DNA from 2 places in the Pseudomonas lalucatii genome. Region 1 is predicted to be linked to the other one. Evidence: predicted binding sites of a transcription regulator. Region 1 holds the regulator's gene; the other holds the start of a gene.
The links. The regulator LexA, encoded in region 1, represses DNA repair genes until DNA is damaged. The targets are predictions, from matches to a motif close to CTGTNTNNNNANACAG.
Positions count from the first base shown of each region.

Region 2: recN (DNA repair protein RecN) is a predicted target of LexA. The motif match lies at 1,348-1,363, and genes of this name have one in related genera.

Region 1 is NZ_JADPMV010000001.1:1,062,956-1,066,756, reverse strand. It holds gene I0D00_RS04715 (DUF6586 family protein) at 1-512, shown strand, start outside; gene I0D00_RS04710 (hypothetical protein) at 590-823, shown strand; gene sulA (SOS-induced cell division inhibitor SulA) at 936-1,409, opposite strand; gene lexA (transcriptional repressor LexA) at 1,420-2,028, opposite strand; gene I0D00_RS04695 (TetR/AcrR family transcriptional regulator) at 2,293-3,000, shown strand; gene I0D00_RS04690 (L,D-transpeptidase) at 3,049-3,573, shown strand; gene nagZ (beta-N-acetylhexosaminidase) at 3,595-3,801, shown strand, end outside.
Region 2 is NZ_JADPMV010000001.1:1,940,785-1,944,585, forward strand. It holds gene dnaK (molecular chaperone DnaK) at 1-565, opposite strand, end outside; gene grpE (nucleotide exchange factor GrpE) at 666-1,232, opposite strand; gene recN (DNA repair protein RecN) at 1,388-3,061, shown strand; gene fur (ferric iron uptake transcriptional regulator) at 3,130-3,534, opposite strand; gene I0D00_RS08850 (outer membrane protein assembly factor BamE) at 3,632-3,801, shown strand, end outside.

The sequences.
Region 1 (3,801 bases):
ATGAACTCTATACCCGTACCAATCAGAAGCTTTTCTACGCCGGCCTGGCGCTGGAGTCCTGGCGCCAGGCGCAAGAGGGGCGGGCGATGAACGCTCAGGCGCTGATTCAGGCCGAGCGCGAGGCGGCGTTGTTCCACCTGTACGGGGCGCTGCTGGGGCTGTGTCACGAAATCGCCGGCTATTACCGCTTGCCGGAGCGCACCGCACCGCGGGCCGAGCAGTTGCTCAGCCATGCGGTGCTGGAGGCGGCGCCGAGTCCGGAGCTGGCGGAGTTGGTCGAGCTGGCGCAGCAGCCGGAGACCTGGCTGGCCCAGCTGTTGCGGGCCTACGCCGAGCTATTCCAGCCGCCCCAGGGCGAACGCAAGGCCAAGGTCGATCCGGCCACGCCGCTGATCGAAGCGGTCAGCCTGGACCGCGAGGAGCCGCCGCTGGCGCGGGAGACGCTCGAGGCCTGGCGGCAGCAGCTCAAGGTGCTGGCACAACGCTTTCGCGAGTCGCTCACCGAGTGGTGAGGCGGCTCTGGATGGGCGGGCTAGGGTGAAGCCTGGCCGGCTGTTACAATGCCGGCCTTACGTGGAGAGCCGAACCAATGTCTACAGCCTTTCTGGAAATTGTCGAATTGCCCGATGGGCGCATAGCCCTGCGTCGAGCGGAGGATGAAGAGGCGCTGGTGGTGCTGGATTTTTCTTCCGATGCCAAGGCCTTCCTGCAGGGGCAGCACGTCGAGGTGGCCAAGGCGATGTTGAACGTGGGCGTGCAGATGGCCGGCCGCTTGGCCGAGGGCGACTTCCAGCATGAGGAAGAGGCGCGTGTGCTGCACTGAACGCCGCCGCCTGGCTTCTTCTCGAACAGGCCGTCGGTCGATGCCCTTGCGCCGTTGTCGCTTCCTGTTCGAGGCGACTCTCTAGCGCAGCTCCTCTCTGCCCTAGCCCCCGTTAACCCAGGCTGATATTCAGGCTCTGCGCGCCGCCGTGCCGAGCCGCTTGCTCGAGCCGTCGCCGGGCAGGCTGCTCCAGTGGTTGCAGCCAGCTGACCACGGTATGGCTATGGCCCAGCTTCAGGGCTTCCTCGGCGAGCTGCAGGGCGCTGCCTTTGTTGCCTGGATGCAGGATCAGGATGCGCTCGCGGTTCAGCCCGGCATCGCGCAGCCGGGCGGGCGTCAGGCTGCGGGGTGGGGCGATCAGGGTCAGCCAGCGGGCATCCTGGTTTTCGCTCAGCTCACGGAGGACGGGGGCGAGCAGGTTGAGACAGTGTCCGGCAGCCCCTCGCAGCGATATTTCGCTGAACGCCTCGGACTCGTCCTGCCAGGCTGCTCGCTCGGCCTCGGCTATCAGCGCGCAGGCCGGCGCGGTCAGGAAGGCGTCGAACAGGGGGAGTTGGCTGCGGTTCAGCGGCTGCGGGGACTGCATGGATGCTCCTCTAGCGGCGAATGACGCCGACGCTCAGGCCTTCGATGACCAGCTCCTGCTCTTCCAGGTTCACTTCGATCGGGGCGAATTCGGGGTTCTCGGCGATCAGCCAGACCTTGCTGCCCTCGCGCTTGAAGCGCTTGACCGTCACCTCGTCATCGAGGCGGGCCACTACCACCTGGCCGTTTCGCGCCTCGCGAGTGGTGTGTACCGCGAGCAGGTCGCCGTCGAAGATGCCGATGTCCTTCATGCTCATGCCGCGCACGCGCAACAGGTAGTCGGCGCGGGGGTGGAAGAACTCCGGGTTGATGCGGCAGGATTCCTCCACGTGCTGCTGCGCCAGAATGGGGGCGCCGGCCGCGACCCGGCCGATGACCGGCAGGCCTTCTTCCTCGGCGCTGGGTTCGAAGCCCGGTATGCGAATGCCGCGGGAGGCGCCCGGGGTCATCTCGATGGCGCCTTTGCGAGCCAGGGCCTTGAGGTGCTCCTCGGCGGCGTTGGGCGATTTGAAGCCGAGCGCCTGGGCGATTTCCGCGCGGGTCGGCGGGTAGCCATTGTCCTCGAGGCACTGCTTGATGAAGGCGAGAATCTCTGTTTGCCGCGGCGTCAGTTTCAGCATGTCTGGGCTCTGTTTTTTTATACAGTGACTGGGATTATATACAGTGACCCTGGCTTGGCAATCCTTGTTAGCCTTCCTGGGCGGTTTCTCTCTTGCACTTTGTGGTTGGCGGCGTGTTACTAGGCGGCCGTGACGCGCGTCTTGGCTTAGGGCTGGGCGCGTCCAGTCAAGCGTGACCGGCCGGCCAAAAGACGGCCCGCGCGACTTGACAAGATGGCGGGCTGAAACGTATGTTTCAAACAAGTGTTTGTCAGGTGGTAGCTCATGGCTCAGTCGGAAACCGTTGAACGCATTCTCGATGCCGCTGAACAGCTGTTCGCGGAGAAAGGTTTCGCCGAGACCTCGCTGCGCCTGATCACCAGCAAGGCCGGAGTCAACCTGGCCGCCGTCAACTATCATTTCGGCTCGAAGAAGGCCCTCATTCAGGCGGTCTTCTCGCGCTTTCTCGGGCCTTTCTGCGCCAGTCTCGAGCGCGAACTCGACCGGCGTCAGGCCAAGCCGGAGGGCAGGGCCAGCCTCGAGGAGCTGCTCGAGCTGCTGGTCGAGCAGGCCCTGGCAGTCAAGCCGCGCAGCGGCAACGACCTGTCGATCTTCATGCGCCTGCTGGGGCTGGCGTTCAGCCAGAGCCAGGGGCATCTGCGCAAGTATCTGGAAGAGGTGTACGGCAAGGTCTTCCGTCGCTACATGCTCCTGGTGCACGAGGCTGCACCGCGCATTCCGCCGCTGGAGCTGTTCTGGCGGGTGCATTTCATGCTCGGTGCGGCGGCGTTCAGCATGTCCGGGATCAAGGCCCTGCGGGCCATGGCCGAGACGGATTTCGGGGTCAATACCTCGATCGAGCAGGTGATGCGCCTGATGGTGCCCTTTCTCGCAGCCGGCATGCGTGCGGAGAGCGGACTGGCCGACGAGGCACTGGCCACGGCGCAGCACAAGCCGCGGATCAAGAGCCCGGCCGCACCCGCCAAGGTTTGATGCGCCACGGGTGGGCGCGGCGGGTGTGATCCGCTAAGCTAGCCGCCCATGCGTGCTCTCGATCTTCTGCATATTTCTCTCGCCGATCAGCGTCTGTACGGCTTTGCCGACGGGCAGCTGTTGCTGCGCCTGCCGGTTTCCACGGCGCTCAACGGACCTGGCGAGCTCAATGGCTCAGGGTGTACCCCGCGCGGTCTGCACCGGGTGCGGGCGAAGATCGGCGAGGGCCTGCCGGTCGGCGCCGTGCTACGCGGCCGGCGCTGGACCGGCGAGCTGTGGTCGGCCGAACTCGCCGCGCGCTTCCCCGAACGCGACTGGATACTCAGCCGCATCCTCTGGCTCAGCGGCTGCGAGCCGGGGCGCAACAGGCTCGGCGCTGTGGATACCTTCCGCCGCTATATCTACCTGCACGGGACCTCGGACAGCGAGCCGATGGGCGAGCCGCGCTCCCATGGCTGCATACGCCTGCGCAATGCCGACCTGGTCGAGCTGTTCCCGCGGGTGCCGCTCAACTGCATGGTACGCATCGACGAGGCGGCTTGCCCGGACTGGGCGACGGCGCCCCTCAATTAAGGATTTCTCGTGAGTTCAAGCATGCAAGGTTCGCTGATGCTGGATATCGACGGCACCTGGCTGACTGCCGAAGACCGTCATGTGTTGCGCCAGCCCGAAGTGGGCGGGTTGATCCTGTTCGCCCGCAACATCGAGCATCCGCGCCAGGTGCGCGAACTGTGCGCGGCGATCCGCGCCCTGCGCCCCGACCTGTTGCTGGCGGTGGATCAGGAGGGCGGGCGCGTGCAG
Region 2 (3,801 bases), 880 kb from region 1:
TGTGGTCGCCCTTGGCCTTGTCCATGCCATAGGCCAGCGCCGCGGCGGTCGGCTCGTTGATGATGCGCTTGACGTCCAGACCGGCGATGCGCCCGGCGTCCTTGGTGGCCTGGCGCTGGCTGTCGTTGAAGTAGGCCGGCACGGTGATCACCGCCTCGGTCACCGCCTCGCCGAGATAGTCTTCGGCGGTCTTCTTCATCTTCTTCAGCACTTCCGCGGAGATCTGCGGCGGCGCCATCTTCTGGTCCTTGACCTGCACCCAGGCGTCACCGTTGTCGGCCTTGACGATCTTGTAGGGGACCATCTGGATGTCTTTCTGCACCACGTTCTCTTCGAAGCGACGGCCGATCAGGCGCTTCACCGCGTACAGGGTGTTGTGCGGGTTGGTCACCGCCTGGCGCTTGGCCGACTGACCGACGAGGATCTCGCCATCGTTGCTGTAGGCGATGATCGACGGCGTGGTGCGAGCGCCTTCGGCGTTCTCCAGCACCTTGACGCTGCCGTTTTCCAGAATGGAGACGCAGGAGTTGGTGGTCCCCAGGTCGATACCGATGATTTTGCCCATATTCACTCTCCCGAAACTTGGATATTCCCGCCGCCTCGCTTCGCCAGCCGCGGTAGCACTAAAACGCTTGATTCAACAAATGGGGGCGCGCCGCCGGATTTCAAGCCTGCTCGTCGATGGACGGCGGCACCTCGGCCGGGGCCTTGCTGACCACCACCATGGCCGGGCGCAACAGCCGGCCATTGAGCAGGTAGCCCTTCTGGAACACCTTGAGCACGCTATTGGGCTCGACCTGGGTGCTTTCCTGCATGGCCATCGCCTGGTGGTGCTCCGGATCGAAGGGCGCGCCCTCCGGGTCCACCACCTCCAGCTGATAGCGCTTGAGGGTGTCCTGGAACAGCTTGAGGGTCAGCTCCATGCCCTCGCGCACCGCCTTGATCGCCTCGTCGTCCGGGCTGGACAGCTCCAGGCCGCGCTCGAGACTGTCGACCACCGGCAGCAGGTCGCCGGCGAACTTCTCCAGGGCGAACTTGTGCGCCTTCTCCACATCCTGCTCGGCGCGGCGACGCACGTTCTGCAGGTCGGCCGCCATGCGCAAGGCCTTGTCCTGGGCGGCAGCCAACTCTTCCTCGAGAACCTGGATACGCGCATCCAACTCGCCGCCCGCCGCCTCGACCTCGGCGGAAACCTCGGGAAGCTGGTTATCTTGGGTCTGTTCGTCTGCCATGCAACTCTCCTCTGAAAATTTGGCGCCGGCCGCAACCCGCGCACCTGCCGCCTATATGGGGCCGAAATTTCCAGCTTCAAGGGCAGCGCGAGGATTGTCAGCGGCAAAACAAACACTGTATAAATAACCAGACCTTCATCCCGAGAGGCTTCGCCATGCTGGTGCACCTGTCCGTACACAACTACGCCATCGTTGAACACCTCGACCTGGAACTGGACGGCGGGATGAGTGTGATCAGCGGCGAAACCGGCGCCGGCAAGTCGATCATGCTCGACGCCCTCGGCCTGTGCCTGGGCGACCGCGCGGACAGCGGCGTAGTACGCCCCGGCGCGGACAAGGCGGACATCCTCGCCAGCTTCGACCTGCACGACATCCCCGAGGCCCGCACCTGGCTGGCCGAGCGCGACCTGGACGGCGACGGCCCGTGCATCCTGCGCCGGGTGATCACCGCCGAAGGCCGCTCGCGCGGCTACATCAACGGCTCGCCCTGCCCCCAGGGCGATCTCAAGGCCCTCGGCGAGCTGCTGATCGACATCCACAGCCAGCACGAACACCAGTCGCTGCTCAAGGCCGAGACCCACCGCCGCCTGCTCGACGAATACGCCGGCAGCCAGGAACTGGCGCGCCAGGTGCAACTCGCCGCGCAGCGCTGGAAGCAGACCAAGAGTGAGCTGGAGCGCCTGTCCGGCCTCGGCGACGAGCAGCGCGCCCGCCACCAGCTGCTCAGCTACCAACTGGAGGAGCTGGACAACCTGGCCCTCGGCGAACAGGAGCTGGAGCAGCTCGAAGCCGAGCACAAGACCCTGACCAACGCCGAGAGCCTGCTCAGCGCCTGCCGCCTGGTGATCGAGCAGTGCAGCGAGAACGACGCCGGCAACGTGCTGTCGGCGCTGACCGCCAGCCTCAACCGCCTCGGCGGCTTCCAGGGCCAACCCGGCGCACTGAACGAGGCGATCAGCCTGCTGGCCAGCGCGCAGATCCAGGTGGAGGAGGCGGTCGGCGAACTCAACCGCTTCCTCGACCACTTCGAGGCCGATCCCGAGCGCCTGCAGCAGCTGGAGGAGCGCCTCGACAACATCTACACCCTGGCGCGCAAGCACCGCATCCAGCCCAGCGACATGGCCGCGCTGCAGCAGCAGCTGTTCGAGGAGCTGGAGAGCCTCAACGCCGACGACCAGGCCGTCGAGCGCCTGGGCGAGGAACTGGACGCCTATGCGCGCCACTACCGGGAAAAGGCCGGCGAACTGAGCGCCCTGCGCTGCGAGGCCGCCAAGCGCCTGGCCGGCGCCGTGGAGACGGAAATGCACAGCCTGGGCATGCCCGGCGGGCGCTTCAGCATCCAGCTGCGCGACAACGCCAGCGACGAGCCCCAGGCCAACGGCCTGGAACAGGTCGAATTCCTGGTCAGCGCCAACCCCGGCCAACCGCTCAAGGCCCTGGCCAAGGTCGCCTCCGGCGGCGAACTGTCACGCATCAGCCTGGCCATCCAGGTGATCACCGCGCAGACCTCGCGGGTGCCGACCCTGGTGTTCGACGAGGTCGACGTCGGCATCGGCGGCCCGACCGCCGAGGTGGTCGGCCAGCTGCTGCGCCGCCTCGGCGAGCGCGGCCAGGTGCTATGCGTCACCCACCTGCCGCAGGTGGCCGCCCAGGGCCACCAGCACCTGTTCGTGCACAAGCTGCGCGACAGCGACGCCACACGCACGGCGGTGAGCAAGCTCGAACGCAGTCAGCGGGTCGAGGAGATCGCCCGCATGCTCGGCGGCGTCGACCTCACCGAAGAGTCCCTGGCCCACGCCCGGCAGATGGTCGCCAGCGCCCAGGCCTGAGCACCAGCGGGCCCGCACAAACGAAAAAGGCGACCCGAGGGTCGCCTTTTTGCACAATGCCTGAACGCCTACTTCTTCTTGCGCACGTAGAGCACCAGGTTGTGATCGACCAGCTCGAAGCCGTGCTCGCGGACGATCTCCTTCTGCCGCCTCTCGATCTCCGGATCGAAGAACTCGATCACCTCGCCGGAGTCGACACAGACCATATGGTCGTGGTGACCGCTGTCGGCCAGCTCGAACACCGCGTGGCCGCCGTCGAAATTGTGCCGCACCACCAGGCCCGCCGCCTCGAACTGGGTCAGCACGCGATACACCGTGGCCAGGCCGACATCTTCGCCCGCCTCCATCAGCGCCTTGTATACATCCTCTGCGCTCATGTGGCGCTGCTCGGCGGAGTCGAGCATCTGCAAAATCTTGACCCTCGGCAGGGTCACTTTCAGGCCAGCCTTGCGTAGTTCGCTATTTTCAACCATGGTCTGCTTTCTCGTGGAAGCGGTTTCGCAGCTTCCCTTATTGCGGGTATGATCCGGGTTTACGTTGCCCAGCCAAGATAGTGGAAGTCACCCACCGATGCAAAATGCCAAGCTCCTGCTGACCAGCCTCACTCTCACGGGGCTCTTCGCACTCGCCGGTTGCTCATTCCCCGGGGTTTACAAGATCGACATCCAACAGGGCAATGTCGTCACGCAGGACATGATAGACCAGTTGCGCCCCGGAATGACCCGCCGCCAAGTGCGGTT